DNA from 2 places in the Enterococcus massiliensis genome. Region 2 is predicted to be linked to the other one. Evidence: a T-box and tRNA genes for the amino acid it is inferred to sense, from the RefSeq annotation. Region 2 holds a T-box; the other holds one or more tRNA genes.

Region 1 (7,868 bases), on a different contig from region 2:
GCACGTTTTTTACAACTAAAATCGTTGTCAAAACCAATCCGATTACCGCTAAAATCACTGGTGCATTGTTGAAATTTGCCAATGCTGGAACAACGCCCCCGTTCATCGTTACATTAACGGCTTTTTTTCCTTCAACAGCACTGCTGGTAATAACTGCTGAATCAGCAGAAAAGCTCAAGAGATTGGCATTTTTTAAACCAACATAAGCAACGAAGATCCCAATTCCGCCGCCAATCGCATGTTGCATGCTTTCAGGAATCGCATGAATGATCAGTTTTCTGATTTTTGTTACAGTAATAAAAATATTAATAAGTCCACAAATGAAAACCATTGCTAATGCTTGTTGCCAACTATAACCTAACCCAAAGACTACAGTAAAAGTAAAGAAGGCATTCAGCCCCATACCGGGAGCTTGCGCGTAAGGTACGTTGGCAAAAAGTCCCATAACCAGTGTTCCAATAACGGAGGCAATGATGGTTGCCAAAAAGACAGCCTGAAAGGGCATTCCTGATGCCGATAAAATTGACGGATTAACGAAAAGAATGTAACTCATCGCAAAGAAGGTCGTCAGCCCTGCTACGATTTCAGTTGAAACAGTTGTGTTGTTTTCCTTTAATTTGAAAAACTTGTCCATGAAAATTTTTCCCCCACTCTATTTTTAGCGAATCAACAAAAAAGTTCGGAAATAACTTGCTGATTCTCTTAACAATTACAAATTATAGGAATCTCCCAGACTTTTTACAATGTTTTATTGATTTATTTCTTAACTTTTTTATAAAACGTTCGTGTTTTGCTCTTTAACTAAGAAAATCGTAAGTCTTAGCGCTTTTCTTTTACAAGATTTTGTCCTCTTCGGCAAATGTGATACACTTAAGCGACATATGGAAAAGAAATGGATTCTTCCCTCTTCTCAATTTTTTAGAAAAATAATAGGCAGGTCCCGTGAATTTTTCTTCCAGAAAAGTTCGTTTTCCAAAATGAATAAGGAGTGTTTATATGAATACAAAATTGATCGCTATCGATTTAGACGGTACGACATTAAACGGGGACTCACAAATTACCCCTCGAACCCAAGAGGTTTTGGCAAAAGCCACAAAAGCTGGTCACGTTGTCAGTATTGCCACTGGACGACCTTTCAGAATGAGCGAAGGTTTTTATAAACAGCTGGCTTTAAAAACACCCATGGTCAACTTCAATGGTGCATTGGTCCATTTGCCTTACCACCAATGGGCACAGGAATCAGAAACCTTGATCAACCGAGAGATTGTATTTGAGATTTTAGCGCAAAAACAACGCCTGAATTTAGACTTTGTAGCCGCTGAAAATCGTGATACGTTTTATATTGACGACTTGAATTTTTTCAGCCCTAAATTTTTCGCCTCTGCGAAGGCTACGGAAAATAATTTGCTGCAAAATTTGAAAACAAACCCAACCTCCATGCTGATTCAAACAAAAAATGAGTTTGCAGCTGAAGTGTCTCAAAAATTAAATGAGCAATTCGCAGATTTCGTGGACGTGCGTACATGGGGCGGGCCCAACGCAATTTTAGAAGTCGTGGCAAAAGGAATTCAAAAAGCTCATGGCGTATCGATTATCGCCAACTCCCTACATATCGACCGAAAAGACATCATTGCATTTGGGGATGAACACAATGACTTGGAAATGTTGGAATACGCCGGTTTAGGTGTGGCGATGGCAAATGGAACTACCGATGCCAAAGCTGCTGCAAATGATATTACAGAAAAAACCAATGATGAAGATGGGCTTGCTGAGTATTTAGAAACCCATTTAGCCATTTAATTCACGCGCCAAACAACTTTTGATTGTGTTTGATGACCGACCCACGGGAGTATACCTTCTGTGGGTCGGTTTTTTTCTTTTAGATATCTCGTATTTTTTTAGGAGCAAATAAATTTTTACTGAACTTAAGCTGCAGTTTAGGTTGACTTCATACAATCATCTCAACAAGAAAGGAATGATTCGTATGTTGCTCAATCTTTTACAAATTGGTTTTGCTTTAGGTTTATGTACATTTCTTCTGATTCGTTTTTTGAAAAAAGAAGAACCTCAGCCACTGGTGGATTCAGATGATCAGGAACACAATCTTTAAGCAAGACGTTTAGCTGATTCCCAAAGGTATGGGAACATGCTGTGGAGGAAGGTTGGTACTTCTCATCCGAAATTTTTGGGTATGCAGGTTCGATTCCTGCCTTCCACGTTTGACGAAAGATTTCGTCAAAACAATTGCAACGATAAATGTTGGCAATCTTTCCACCTCGAAACTTCGACGGCAATCACCTTCAGTTCCTCATTTGGATCGCTGAACAGTGATTGCCGTTGAAGTTTTTCTTGACAAAAGGCTGAAAATGTAGAAAATAAAGAAGGACCCGGAGAGTTGGCAGAGTGGTAATGCAACGGACTCGAAATCCGTCGAACCGGCTAATACCGGCGCGCAGGTTCAAATCCTGTACTCTCCTTCATTTAAAGTTAGAAATACTTATCCATCAAGGATTTCAAGTATTTCTAACTTCTTTTTTTATTTTTGACAAGGTTTTGACAAGGTTTCTAATGTTTAACAACTTTAGAGAAGGTATTTGGTGCTTTTCCCTCCCTTTTTTCATTAAAAATACATGGATCAAGTGGAAATCTCTGCAAATTAATTTTTCGTTCAAAAAAATAATCCACAACCTCTAATTGGAGATTGCGGATTATTTTTATTTGTCATACAAATGGCTGGGATTTTTGATTGTCAAAATGCTGTCGATGGATTGTTGGATCAATCGCGCAATTTGCTCTTCGGTTGGGTGAATGATGCCAGAAGACATCAATGAAGCGATTCCAGTAACGACAATCCATGTTCCGTCATGCAGGGCCTCGATATAGTCTTCGGACAAATCGGCGTATTCTGGATCTTTTTTCACCAAGTCTTTGAAGTATTCATAAGAGAATTTGTGCATTAATTGTCCGCCGCCGTATTCATCAACAAAGAGCGCTACATACAGATTGTGATTTTCCTGCGCAAATTTTACATAGTTGATTCCCAAATCCACCAGTTTATTCCCGGTATGCTCCACTGGAAATACATTTTCTTGCAAATCTTTCATCACGGTCTCAACCAGTGTATTTTTCAGGTCCTGCATGTTCTTGAATTCTAAGTAAATCGGCTGGGTTGAAATCCCCATTTTTTTGGCGATATTCCGAGCAGTAAACTTATTAAATCCTTCTTTAGAGATAACTTCATAGGCAGCTTTCAAAATATGTTCTTTGGTATATACTTTGCGTCGCATGAGAAAACTCCTTTCCTTTCCATAACAATAGTGTTTCTCTTCTCTATTTTATACAAAAATAATCGTTTTGGGAAATAATATACTCAAATTTACGTTATCTTTCTATTTAAAAAGAAAATGATAAACAACAAATGCTTTCTTTTAAGGACTGTAAGGTCAATGGCTTAGATATTTAAAAAAATGAAATTTAGCTAAGAATATTGACACATAGCAAAAAATCAAGTTATAGTAAAAGAAAAAGGGAGCAAACTATGGAAGAAAATAATGTCCTCGCTTTTCACCGGGTAAAAAAAACAGATCCGCTTCAAAAACAGAAATATTTTCTACTATTTGCTTTCAGCATATTGTTGATTCTCATCGGCCTTTCTCAAAATTCTTTTTATGCTATTCTTCAAGGGCTTTATCGCATCATGACCTCCCCTAGTAATCTAATTACAGATTATGTTGCATTGGGTAATCTTGGTAGCGCATTCGTAAATAGCGGTTTACTGACTTTTTTAAGTATCCTCTTATTGCGCCTTTATCGCGTTCAAATGAATGGCCCGCTAATCGCCGCTATTTTCACTGTTGCCGGTTATTCTTTCTTTGGAAAGAATCTCTACAACTCTATTCCGATTATTCTGGGCGTCCAGCTTTATGCCCGCTTTATGAAACGTCCGTATTCCCAATTTGCAATGATTAGCCTGTTCGGTAGTTCCCTTTCCCCGGTTGTCAGTTATGTGACGTTCGGGATGGATATTCCTTTGTGGCTGGGCTTTTTTCTCAGCTATCTTTCCGGTATCGCAATCGGTTTTGTTTTACCACCAATTGCTGCTCACATGTTGAATTTCCACCATGGATTTTCTCTTTACAATGTCGGCTTTAGTTCTGGTTTGATTGCCATGATTTTAACTGGAATTTTGCGGATGTTCAATTACATTATTAAGGAACGAACCATCATCGCAACGTCGGCTCATGATAAATTGTTGCTTTTTTTGCTGGGGCTCTTTTCCCTGTTTCTTTGCGTCGGCTGGCTTTGGAATCAGCGGACCTTTCATGGATTGCAAAAAATCTTTAAAACTAGTGGAAAACTGATTACTGATTTTGTTATGATAGCAGGTGTCGGAGCTACAGTCATTAACATGGCTTTGATGGGATTTATGCTGACTGGTTATTGTTTACTAATTCAAGCTCAGCTAAACGGACCAATCGTTGGGGCAATTTTATCTGCTGTCGGCTTTAGTGCATTTGGTAATCATTTAAAAAATAGTTTCCCTGTTTTATTGGGTGTCTATTTAGCGACGTTGATTGCACCTTTTCACGATGTTCAGCAAACAGCTGCTGTGGTGGCTGCCATTTTCGGTACCAGTTTGGCACCAATCAGCGGATACTACGGAAGTGTCTATGGCATTCTCGCAGGAATTTTACATATGTCTCTAGTCAACAACGTATCCTACCTTCACGGGGGCTTAAATCTCTACAACAACGGATTTTCCAGTGGTTTTGTTGCCGGATTTCTCGTGCCGTTGCTAGATAATTTTACAAAGATCGGAGAAAAAAATGATCGAACAAGAAATCTCAAAAAAGATCATTGATGAATTGCTTAATTTTTTTTATGGCAATGAGATTCAGGAAATTCGGATTGGAATTGAATTCACCGCAGAAGGCTTTTATATCGAAATTCAAGGAAAAACGCCGGAAGTGCCCGAAGATTTGAAAGACTTCACAGAAGCCTTGAACATTTCCCGTGATCTAAATTATGAAGAATACTCCCACGAATTACTTGGTGGCATCCATCCCGAAAAAGAGGATTTTCACTTGTTGGGGGCGTTGATCGATGATGTGGAAGTATTATACGACGCGCCAATTTTAGATGTTAAAATTTTTCGCAAAGCAATTTAGCCGATTTTGTTTTGCTTTTTAAGAAACGAGTGGAGAAATGGAAAAACAAGATTTGATTTTAGAAACCTGTCTGTTGGCTGGACGAATCATGATGGAAAATGGCTCAGAGGTTTATCGGGTTGAAGACACCATGAATCGAATTGCTGCCAACGCCGGCGAACCGAACAGTATCAGCTATGTGACTGCGACCGGGTTGTTTATGGGGCTGCGTAAAAGTCATTATGCGCAAGTAGAAGATGTTCATGATAGAACCATCAATTTAGAAAAAATTGTGGCAGTCAATCAGCTGTCCCGCAAATTTGCCGCTCAGGAAATTTCTTTGGAAGAATTGCATCAGGCTTTGTCGCTGGTGAATACCACAACACCTTTCTTTCCCTTTTACCTGCAGATTTTGAGTGCTGGACTAGTCAGTTGTCTATTGATGTACATCTTTGGCGGAGACTGGGCGGATTTTTTTGCGACTTTTTTTGTAGGAATGATTGGTTTCGTTACCAGTTATTATGTAAAAAAATGGTCGCAACTGCGCTTTTTCGATATGTATGCGGCAGCTTTTTTGATTGGTCTGTTGGCGATTGTCTGTGTAAGAATTGGGGTAGCGCAAAATGTCGACAATATTATCATCGGTGCAGTGATGCCACTGGTTCCCGGTGTTGCCATCACAAATTCTTTTCGAGACATTCTTGCAGGGGATCTAATCAGCGGAACCGCTCGTGGAATTGAAGCCCTGTTTACAGCAGCAGCGATTGCGGTAGGAATCGCAACGATCTTTTCAATTTTTGGAGGGGGAATTTAAATGGAAATACTCCTTCAATTTGTTTTCAGTTTTATCAGCACCGTCACGTTTGGCGTAATCACAAATAATCCCAGACGTTCCTTAGTTGCCTGTGGCTTCACGGGAGGACTTGGTTGGATGATCTTTTGGTTCCTCCGAGAAAATCATTGGGGTCTGGGAGTTGCCAATTTTTTAGCCGCCTTTGCGGTAGGTTGTGCCAGTATTTTTTTCTCCCGGAAGAAAAAAATGCCGATGATTATTTTTAATATTCCAAGCTTGGTTCCGCTCGTACCCGGTGGTCCGGCCTACAAAGCTGTGCGGGAATTTGTATTAGGAACTTCTTCTCTTGGTTTTGATAATATGAAAATTGTCATCGTCACAGCGGGTGCGATTGCCGGTGGTTTCATGATGACTGGGTTAGTCGAAACAATTCTTAGAAATATGCTCAAAAAGAGAAAACAGCCGGAAAGCTAAACTTTCCGACTGTTTTTTTAGCGTATGATCATGACAGAACATGGTGCACCTTTGGCCAACAAGGCTGCTTGACTGCCTAAAATCAAAGGTGATTTATTGGGCTTGCCTTTGGAACCGCAAACCAATAAGTCTGGCTGAACTGATGGCAGGATTTTTTCAATGATTGCATCAGCCGGTGTCCCTTCTTCCATCGCTACCTCTACAGAAATCAACCCTTCTCTCAAAGCTTCTTGGCGATAGTTTTCTGCAATCTGCATCGCATGCTGTTTCTTCTTTTCCAGAGTTTCAGGAGTCAGGTATTCATAAACATTTAGCTGGTTAATTTCAAAAATTGTTGCGATTACGAATACCGAATGATTTTCCTGTGCTAATTTTACTGCCGCAGAAAACGCCTTTTGAGAATCCTTTGACTCATCCACAGCCACTAAAATTTTTTTGAACATTTTGTTTCCTCCTACCCATTTGCACCGGTTAATGTGCCGTAAACCAAGAATAAATTAAGTATGGTCAACAAAATCGCAATAATCCACGCTAACACTTTGACCCATGTTGGATTTGCAAATTTTCCCATCATTTTTTTATCACTGGTATAAAGTGTTAACGGAATGATCGAGATCGGTAAAGCAATACTTAGAAAAACTTGGGTATATAGCAGCAGATCTTCCACTGCCGATTCCTTTCCACCGTATAAAATCACACAGATAATAACTGGAATAATCGCCAATAATCGTGTAACTACCCGCCGCATCCACAGAGGCATTTTCAAGTGGATGAAGCCCTCCATCACGATTTGTCCGGAAAGTGTCCCAGTAATTGTAGAATTCTGACCTGAAGCCAACAGAGCAACAGCAAACAGAGTACTTAGAATTGGACTGGCAATCCCGCCAACGATATCCGGATTTTTCAACGCATCGTACAGATCTACGAATTTTCCTAAATCACTGTTTGTACCGTAAAACAGTGCACCACCCAAAATCAGCAACAGACAATTGACGATAAAAGCTACCGATAATTGAATATTTGAATCCCATGTGGTGAAACGAATTGCTTTAGCCTTTTCTTCATCGTTACTGCGATCAAACTTTCGTGCCTGAGCAATTGATGAGTGCAAATACAAATTGTGGGGCATCACGGTTGCACCAACAATTCCCAATGCCAACAACAGCATGGATTTGTCTGACGTAATTTGTGGATCAGGAATAAACCCTCGCAACACTTCACCAATTACTGGATCAGAAAGTGCCACCTCATACGCAAAAACAAAGAAAATAACGGAAATCAACACAGTAACGATTGCTTCGATCTTACGAAATCCCAATTTCGTCAATAATAGCAGCAGCAAAACATCAAAAGTCGTGATTAACACACCAATCAATAGGGGAAAGCCAAATAATAATTGCAGCGCAACTGCGCCACCGATTACTTCTGCAATATCCGTTGCCATGATGGCTAGT
Region 2 (7,868 bases):
TAAAGATAAAAAGAGATAGCTGGGATACATGACATAATTTTCTCCCTTGGCATCAAAAATTCTGCCGGACAATGGTCTGGTAAAGGTAATGACTGTAGCATAGACCACGAAGAAGAAGGAGCTGGCTGTTACTAAATGGATGACTTGTGCGTAGGAAGAAAGAAAAGCCAACACACTTGAATAAGCCAAGCCAATCAAAAAGGCGATAAAGGAAATAAACAAGACCTTGTATTCGATAAAGCTGTCTAAAGACCATTTATTCAATAATGCCCGATGTTCTTCAGATAAGGTAATATTTTTTACCGGCATCATGAAACAACCAATGGTGGTAAATAAGATCAAAAGAACGGAGAAAAGAATAATGAAATAAAAATTGGTGGTATTCAGCAAAACCATACCAAGGAAAGGTCCGATGGCTGCTGCTAAACTGGTACTTAATCCGTAATAGTTGATGCCTTCGCCGTTTTTGGATTCTGGGATATAGGCGGTAACAATCGCATTCGTTGCAGTGGATACCGTTCCATAAGCAAATCCGTTTAAGAAACGTACCAGATACAAAATAGCAATGGTTGGCATATAAAAATAAGCAAGGGTGGTCAGCAGGTAAAATACCGCACCAAAACGCAAGACGGCTTTACGACCGAATAATTCCAGTTTCTTCCCAACATAAAGCCGGGCAAGCAAAGTGCCGATAATGTAAATCCCAGAAGCAAGTCCGGCTTGTCCGGGGGTAGCTCCAAGATGATCTTGTGCGATAACGGCGATGATGACCATCAAAAGATAATAAACCAAAAAGACGATAAAATTGATAACAGTGATACTAATAAATCCTTTATTAAATAATTTTTCTTCCATTACGGATCATTCACTCCAATAAGTTTTAGTTTCTTGTTAAAAGGCTGGGTGCAGACGCATATCAAAATCGACCGTTGCAGTTTCTTCCTGACAAACGTTTTTCAGTTGTTGGATTTTTTGTTCCACATCGGCATAGTTTGAAGGGTAGCGATCCACCAGCTGACGAATAAACAAATCCCGAGTTTCCATGAAGCGTGCCAAGATTTCTCGCTGTTCTTTCTCCTCTGTTAGGGGTTGTGTTCGCAAAAGCAAATATTCTTGGTAGGCATCGTTGAGGAAAACCAACGCAGCTTCCCGGTCAAAACGTGCCCGGTAGGCAGCTTCTAGCCGGTCAATTAATAATTCTGTCCATTGTTCCATAGTAAAAACCTCTTTTCTTTTTTCTTTACGAGTGTCACTATACCAAGACAGAAACCAAAAAAAATGCGACTTTGCTGTTTTTTTTCGGTAATGACAAAAGGAAGAAACCTAAATCAACAACATTTGTTACTATTTTTTGTAAATTTTCAGAAATAATTATTAGTGTATCTTATGAGTACATCTGTTATTATAGGTTGAGAAAAAGTTGTTTATTAGAAAAAGGGAGTGCACCAAAAAATGGATAGTAAGGTCTTAAGTGACTATCTGAATGAACACTCATTTCCGATCATTGTGAAGGAAAAGAAGAAATATCTGATTTATGAAGGATTACAGGACAAGCATGTCTATATTTTGAAGAGCGGGGTAATCAAGACCAGCGTGATCTCAAAGGATGGACGGGAATTCAACATTGAATACATCAACGGCCTTGAAATCGTCTCCTTGTTAAAAGACGAGTATTCCCAATTTATCGATGCCCCCTTCAATATTCGGGTGGAATCAGAAAAAGCCGAGCTTTATCGCATCGACCGGGTGGAATTTTGGAAACACATCAACAGTAATCTGGAGCTGCAAAATTACGTTAAAGATTATTACCGGCTGCGTTTGCTCCATTCTATGAAAAAAATGCAGCAGATGCTGATGAACGGCAAATTTGGGGCAGTCTGCGCACAGATCTATGAACTCTACGATATGTTCGGCGTTGATGTGGAGGGAAAAGGAATTTTGATCGATTTTGTCGTCACCAATGAGGAAATCGCTCGTTTTTGCGGTATCGCAGCGGCCAGCTCTGTCAATCGAATGATGCAGCAATTAAAAGAAATGGGTGCCATCGCAGTAAAAAATCGGCGTATCTGGATCAAGAATCTGGAGATTATCAAAGAAAACATTATTTTTTAACAACTTCAGCAATTATTCAAAAAAGGCTAAGGGCTGCGGAATTTCCGCAACTCTTAGCCTTTTCTTATTCAACATAACGTTCGTCTGTCATACCGAAGTATTGATGGAGAGGTTTTTGTTTGCCCGCCAATAAAGTATCGATAGTGACAAATTCATACCCCTGTGCTTGCAGGGTATCGATGATGCCGGGAACTGCCGCAATCGTTTCAGAGTGGATATCATGCATCAGGATCATGGCCCCGTTATAGGCACTGCCTGTCACCCGTGGCGTAATGATCGCTGCGTTTTTGGATTTCCAGTCTTCAGAATCAATATCCCATTGAATGATCGGCTTGCCGATCGTTTTTGCGGTTGCTCCATCAATTGCGCCATAAGGAGGGCGAATATTTCGTGGCAATATTCCGCTGGCTTCAAAAATCGCCTTGTCGGTCTTGCGAACTTCTTCTTGGACCTGTTTGGCATTTAAAGTCGTCAACTGAGGATGGGAATAGGAATGACTGGCAACTTCATGGCCTTCCTCGTGGACACGTTTTACCAATTCTTGATTGGCAGACACATTTTCACCCAGCATGAAGAAGGTCGCCTTAGCATTTTTTTCCTTCAGAATATCTAATAATTTTGGTGTCGTCACACCATTTGGCCCGTCATCAAATGTCAGTGCAATATATTTTTTCTTTGGATCGATGACCGGCAAGGCATCTTTCACTGTTGCCGGATCCACCAGCTGCGTATTGACATAAGCTGCAATATCTTTGTAAGCCAAGGTGATGGTCGATGTTCCCGTGTCATTTTTTGGCAAGGAGATCGTCAGATTTTCTGGTGTATAAGTGATCTCATTATCAAAACTGATCCGAGGCATAGTCAAAACCTTGTCGATCATTCCTTTTTCCTTTGAAGCATCCAGAATTTTTTGTTGGATCACTTGCTGAATACCCAAAAGATCTGCTTCGGAAGGGATAACATCTTTGATGGCAACCGCCTTACCGGTTTTTTGTGAGACATAAACTGGGGCTTCGCTAAGACCTTTGGCTTGTTTAAAGGTATTTTCTTTTTCGTTCCACCGATAATGCTCCGCCACTAATTGGTAGGTATCCAATTGATCGGTCACATGCTTGACAGCAACTTTGCTGACAAGAACCGCCATTTCATCTGCTTTGACCTGTTTTTTGATTTGATTGGCAAGTGCGGTTAATTTTTTATCTGCATCAGGAATCGGACTGTCATTTTGTGGGGTGTAGATCACCAATTTGACCTGTTCGTTTCCTTTAACGGTTTTCTTATTCGCTAATCCGCTTTGATCCCGTTCTTCTTGAATATCTGCCAACAAGCTTTTGGCGCTGTCGGTAAAGTGTTCCATCGCCTGGGCTTGATGCTGCTTCATTGAAAAAATCGAATAGCCGCCAACAAGGACGAGAGCTACAAATAAAATACTGATAATCGTAAAAATATTTTTTCCAGTGTTACTTTTTTTCGGCTGTTGGCTATGGCGCTGGCTACGGGTCGAATAGTGCTGATTTTCACTCATTTAGAGACCTCCGTAAAACAATAGAAATTATTAACTGTAACGGCATTGTAACATCTTTGTAACATTCCTTCAAGCCCAAGAGACAAACAAAAAATTAAATTAACGATCGTTATTATTTGATGACCGTGACGCCGCCCATGTAAGGAACTAAAACATCCGGTACCGTGACGCTGCCATCTGCATTTTGGTAGTTTTCCAACACAGCTGCCACTGTCCGACCAACGGCTAATCCAGAGCCATTCAAGGTATGGGCGTAATGAATTTTTCCATCAGCATCCCGGTAACGGATCATGGCGCGTCGTGCTTGGAAGTCTTCACAGTTAGAACAAGAGCTGATTTCCCGATAGGTGTCTTGCGCAGGAATCCAGACTTCAAGATCGTAGGTTTTTGCGGCAGAAAAGCCCATGTCTCCGGTTGAAAGAGCGACAACCCGATAAGGCAAATGTAATTTTTGCAAAATGTCTTCAGCATTGTTGGTCATTTTTTCTAATTCTTCATAAGAATGGTCTTCATCACTGAATTTGACCATTTCTACTTTGTTGAATTGATGCAAACGAATCAGACCACGGGTATCCCGACCGGCACTACCGGCTTCTGAACGGAAAGAAGGGCTCAAGGCGGTCACAGAGATTGGCAGCTCTTTGCCATCTAAAATTTCACCGTTGTAAAAGTTTGTCAAAGGAACTTCCGCCGTAGGGATCAATGTCAAATCTGAATTTTCTAATTGAAAGACATCTTCTTTGAATTTTGGAAATTGTCCTGTCCCAAACATAGCATTGCTGTTAACGATGTATGGTGTCATCATTTCAGTGTAGCCGTGTTCGTAGATGTGTTGATCCAGCATAAAGTTGTATAAAGCACGTTCTAGACGTGCACCAAGACCGCGGTAATAAACGAAACGACTGCCGGAAACCTTTGCTCCCCGTTCAAAATCGAGAATACCTAATTTTTCTGCGATATCCCAGTGTGGTTTTGGTTCAAAATCAAAGGTTCGGGGTGTTTCCCAGCGGCGGACTTCCACGTTGTCCTCTTCGTCTGCCCCAACAGGTACAGAATCAGCCGGCAAATTTGGCAAAGTGGTCGTGATCGTTCGCAGTTCTTCATCAATTGCGGCGATTTCCTCGTCGAAGGCTTTGATTTTCGTCCCGACTTCCTTCATTTCAGTGATTTTATCTGCTGCATCTTGCTTCGTCCGTTTCAATTGTGCGATTTCTGCAGAAACGTCATTGCGGTATTTTTTTAAATCTTCCGATTGAACCAGCAATTGACGGCGTTTTTCATCCAATGTCAAAAAGCGGGTCAAAATTTCTGCCGGTACGCCTCGTGTACTTAATTTCGTTTTTACCTCTTCAAAATTTTGCCGAATCATTTTTACATCTAACATTTTCGTTCCCCCTATAAATTATAAATAAAAAAAACTCCGCCCCAAAGCTATGCTTGGGACGAAGTAACGATCGCGTTGCCACCCAAGTTCAACATTTCTGTTGCCCTTGAAGACTTGTAACATAAGTCAAACGTTCCTTCTTTCGAAAGACCCATTGAGAAGTGGATTCCAAATCGCCCCTTACTGATTTGCACTACCCATCAGCTCTCTGAAAAAAAGAAGATTTGTACTAGGTTCTCTGTATTTTAGCTCTTTTGTTTGTACTAAGAATAACGAAAAAAATCTCCTTCGTCAACTATTCCTTTTTTGCCATTGCGCTATTGCGCTTGATAGGTAGATGGATGATAAAGGAAGTCCACTGGGGCGTAGATTTTGCATAGATATAGCCGCCGTGCAAGGCGACAATACTTTGGGAGATCGCCAGCCCTAAACCGGTGCCGCCAGTTTCCTGATTGCGGGATTCCTCCACCCGATAGAATCGGTCAAACAACGAATCCAGCGCATATTTCGGAATCATTTCCCCATTGTTTTTAACCACCAGCACAGCTTCTGTTCCGGCTTTTTCCACTTCAATGATGATTTGTGTGGCACCTTTGCCGTATTTCAGGGCATTGGTCAGTAAATTGTTAAAGACCCGCACCAGTTTTTCCGTATCACCATCCATGATCAATTGCGGAGCATCAGCCACCGTCTGAATCTGCACACCTTTTTTACTGGCTTCCAGTTCAAAATCCACAGCAAGTTGTTCCACCAGTTGAACCATATCAAAACTGGTCATGTTGATAGGGACACTTGGTTGCCGAACCTTCGTGTATTCAAAAAGATCCTCCACCAGCGACTTCATTTGCTTGGCTTTGACGTAAGCGGTGTGGGTATATTTCAGCAAATCTTCTTCTGAATGATACTGCCGATCCTCGATCAGCCCCAAATATCCGATGATCGAAGTCAAAGGGGTACGAATATCATGACTGACATTTGTAATCAACTCATCCTTAGATTTTTCGATTCGCCGCTCATCTTCGATTGCAGCCACCGTACTGTCTACCAGCCCATTGATACTGGAAACAACCCGATTCAAGTCTCCCCGTAGTTCAAAGGGAATGCGGTGATCGTAATTGCCGTTAGCGATGTAGTGCAGCTCGCTGATAATATGCCGCAGCTGCATTTGCCGATACCGGCGAATCAATCGCCAATACAAAACCGCCACATCAAGAATCAGAAAAAGCGGCAAAATAAAATTGCGGCCATTCCAAAAAATGTCAGAATCCAAGCGGCTGGCAAAAATATTTTTTGAATCCCAAATAGCATCTGTCAATGAAGGGGAGCTGTTGATGACAGAAGAGAGTACCACCAAAACGGCGACATTTAATAGTAACAATAAAATAATCGTTACGATTCCTTCTGCAAATAACTCGCTGATTTCCTTTGAGGTCAACGTGATATGTTTCTTTTTTTCGGTTTTATTTTGCATCTATCTTGTAGCCGACCCCCCACACAGTTTGAATGACCTTTTCGCCATCCGTCGCTTCCTCGATTTTATCTCGCAAATGACTGACGTGTACCATGACGGTTTTGGCAGAAACCACACTTTCTTGTTTCCAAACCCGTTCAAAAATTTCGTCGGCACTAAAGACCCGATTAGGATGAGAGGCTAGGAGATACAAAATGCCAAACTCCAACGCTGTCAGTTGGATCTCTTTACCCTCCACCGTTTTGACTTCGTGGGAATCTTTGTTGATAATCAGGGAGCTGACCTCCAATACATCTGGTTGTTCTGGTTTGACCTGCATGCTGGTTCGGCGCAACAAAGATTTGACTCTGGCCATTACCTCTAAAGGATTGAAGGGCTTCGTCACATAATCATCTGCTCCAGCCACCAAGCCTTTGATTTTATCCATGTCAGTAGTTTTGGCAGTCAACATAATAATTGGAATCTGCGACTCTTTCCGTAGTTCCTTCACTACTTGCATCCCATCTTTTTCCGGCATCATAATATCTAAAATCAGTAATTCAATATCCGGCGTCGTGCGAATCTTCGAAAGAGCCTCTTTGCCATCATAAGCTTTTACCACTTCATAGCCCTCGTTGTGGATATAAATGCTCAGTAGTTCAACAATTTCCTTGTCATCATCAGCAACTAATATTTTCATAAATAAATTCCTCCTACTATATAATGTCAACTTTTCCTTCTTCACAGCTTAATAGTATCAAAAAAAAGCAAAAGTAGACACTTAAAGCCATTTTTGATGCGATACTTCCGATTTATAAACAGCGAATGATTCTTCCATATAGAAAAAACACGAACGTTTATTTTGAAAACAACAAAATCATCGGAATAAAAAAGAATAAAACGAATAAAAAAACCATTATTTTCTATTACAAACGGATTCTTAAAAATGTTGATAGAACAACAATCTTTTGGTTGACTTAGAAGCGAATGCTTGGTATATTATTACATGTTCGCAAGAGAGAAACAACGCTTGAGAACAGCAATTAAAAAAGTTTGGAAAAAACTTAAAAAAGTGATTGACAGACGGCAAACAGATTGCTAAAATAACAAAGTCGCTGTTAAGCAGCTGAAGAAAATTCGTTTTAAACACTTTGTTCAAACGAAAAAAACTTCAAACTTTTAGTTGACAATCACTTGTCAATCTGATATGATTTAAAAGTTGCTGAAACAACGCAGTAGACCTTTGAAAACTGAACAAAGCAAGCAAACGAACCAAAATGTGTAAGGTGCTTCTTTTAGTAGAAGCAACAGAAACATGCAAGCAATAAGCTAGCAAAACAAATGAGCTTAACGATCGCAAGATCGTGTTTAAACTTTATTATGAGAGTTTGATCCTG

Evidence for each region. A T-box is a leader RNA that pairs with one kind of tRNA and senses whether it is charged. The one in region 2 lies ahead of serS (serine--tRNA ligase), so its partner is inferred to be a tRNA-Ser.
Region 1: it encodes a tRNA-Ser, which carries the amino acid that the T-box ahead of serS (serine--tRNA ligase) is inferred to sense. The anticodon was not compared.

What each region holds. Positions count from the first base shown of each region.
Region 1 covers NZ_CVRN01000006.1:481,114-488,981, reverse strand. The annotation lists gene BN1875_RS07185 (NCS2 family permease) at 1-634, opposite strand, end outside; gene BN1875_RS07180 (Cof-type HAD-IIB family hydrolase) at 997-1,800, shown strand; gene BN1875_RS13890 (hypothetical protein) at 1,985-2,110, shown strand; tRNA gene BN1875_RS07175 (tRNA-Ser) at 2,390-2,477, shown strand; gene BN1875_RS07170 (TetR/AcrR family transcriptional regulator) at 2,715-3,287, opposite strand; gene BN1875_RS07165 (DUF1576 domain-containing protein) at 3,539-4,861, shown strand; gene BN1875_RS07160 (hypothetical protein) at 4,830-5,168, shown strand; gene BN1875_RS07155 (threonine/serine exporter family protein) at 5,206-5,961, shown strand; gene BN1875_RS07150 (threonine/serine exporter family protein) at 5,962-6,414, shown strand; gene BN1875_RS07145 (universal stress protein) at 6,432-6,857, opposite strand; gene BN1875_RS07140 (Nramp family divalent metal transporter) at 6,869-7,868, opposite strand, start outside.
Region 2 covers NZ_CVRN01000007.1:517,899-525,766, forward strand. The annotation lists gene BN1875_RS09745 (MFS transporter) at 1-855, opposite strand, end outside; gene BN1875_RS09750 (hypothetical protein) at 892-1,215, opposite strand; gene BN1875_RS09755 (Crp/Fnr family transcriptional regulator) at 1,453-2,112, shown strand; gene BN1875_RS09760 (polysaccharide deacetylase family protein) at 2,177-3,637, opposite strand; gene serS (serine--tRNA ligase) at 3,750-5,021, opposite strand; T-box leader at 5,073-5,268, opposite strand; gene BN1875_RS09770 (sensor histidine kinase) at 5,317-6,492, opposite strand; gene BN1875_RS09775 (response regulator transcription factor CroR) at 6,482-7,171, opposite strand; rRNA gene BN1875_RS09780 (16S ribosomal RNA) at 7,848-7,868, shown strand, end outside.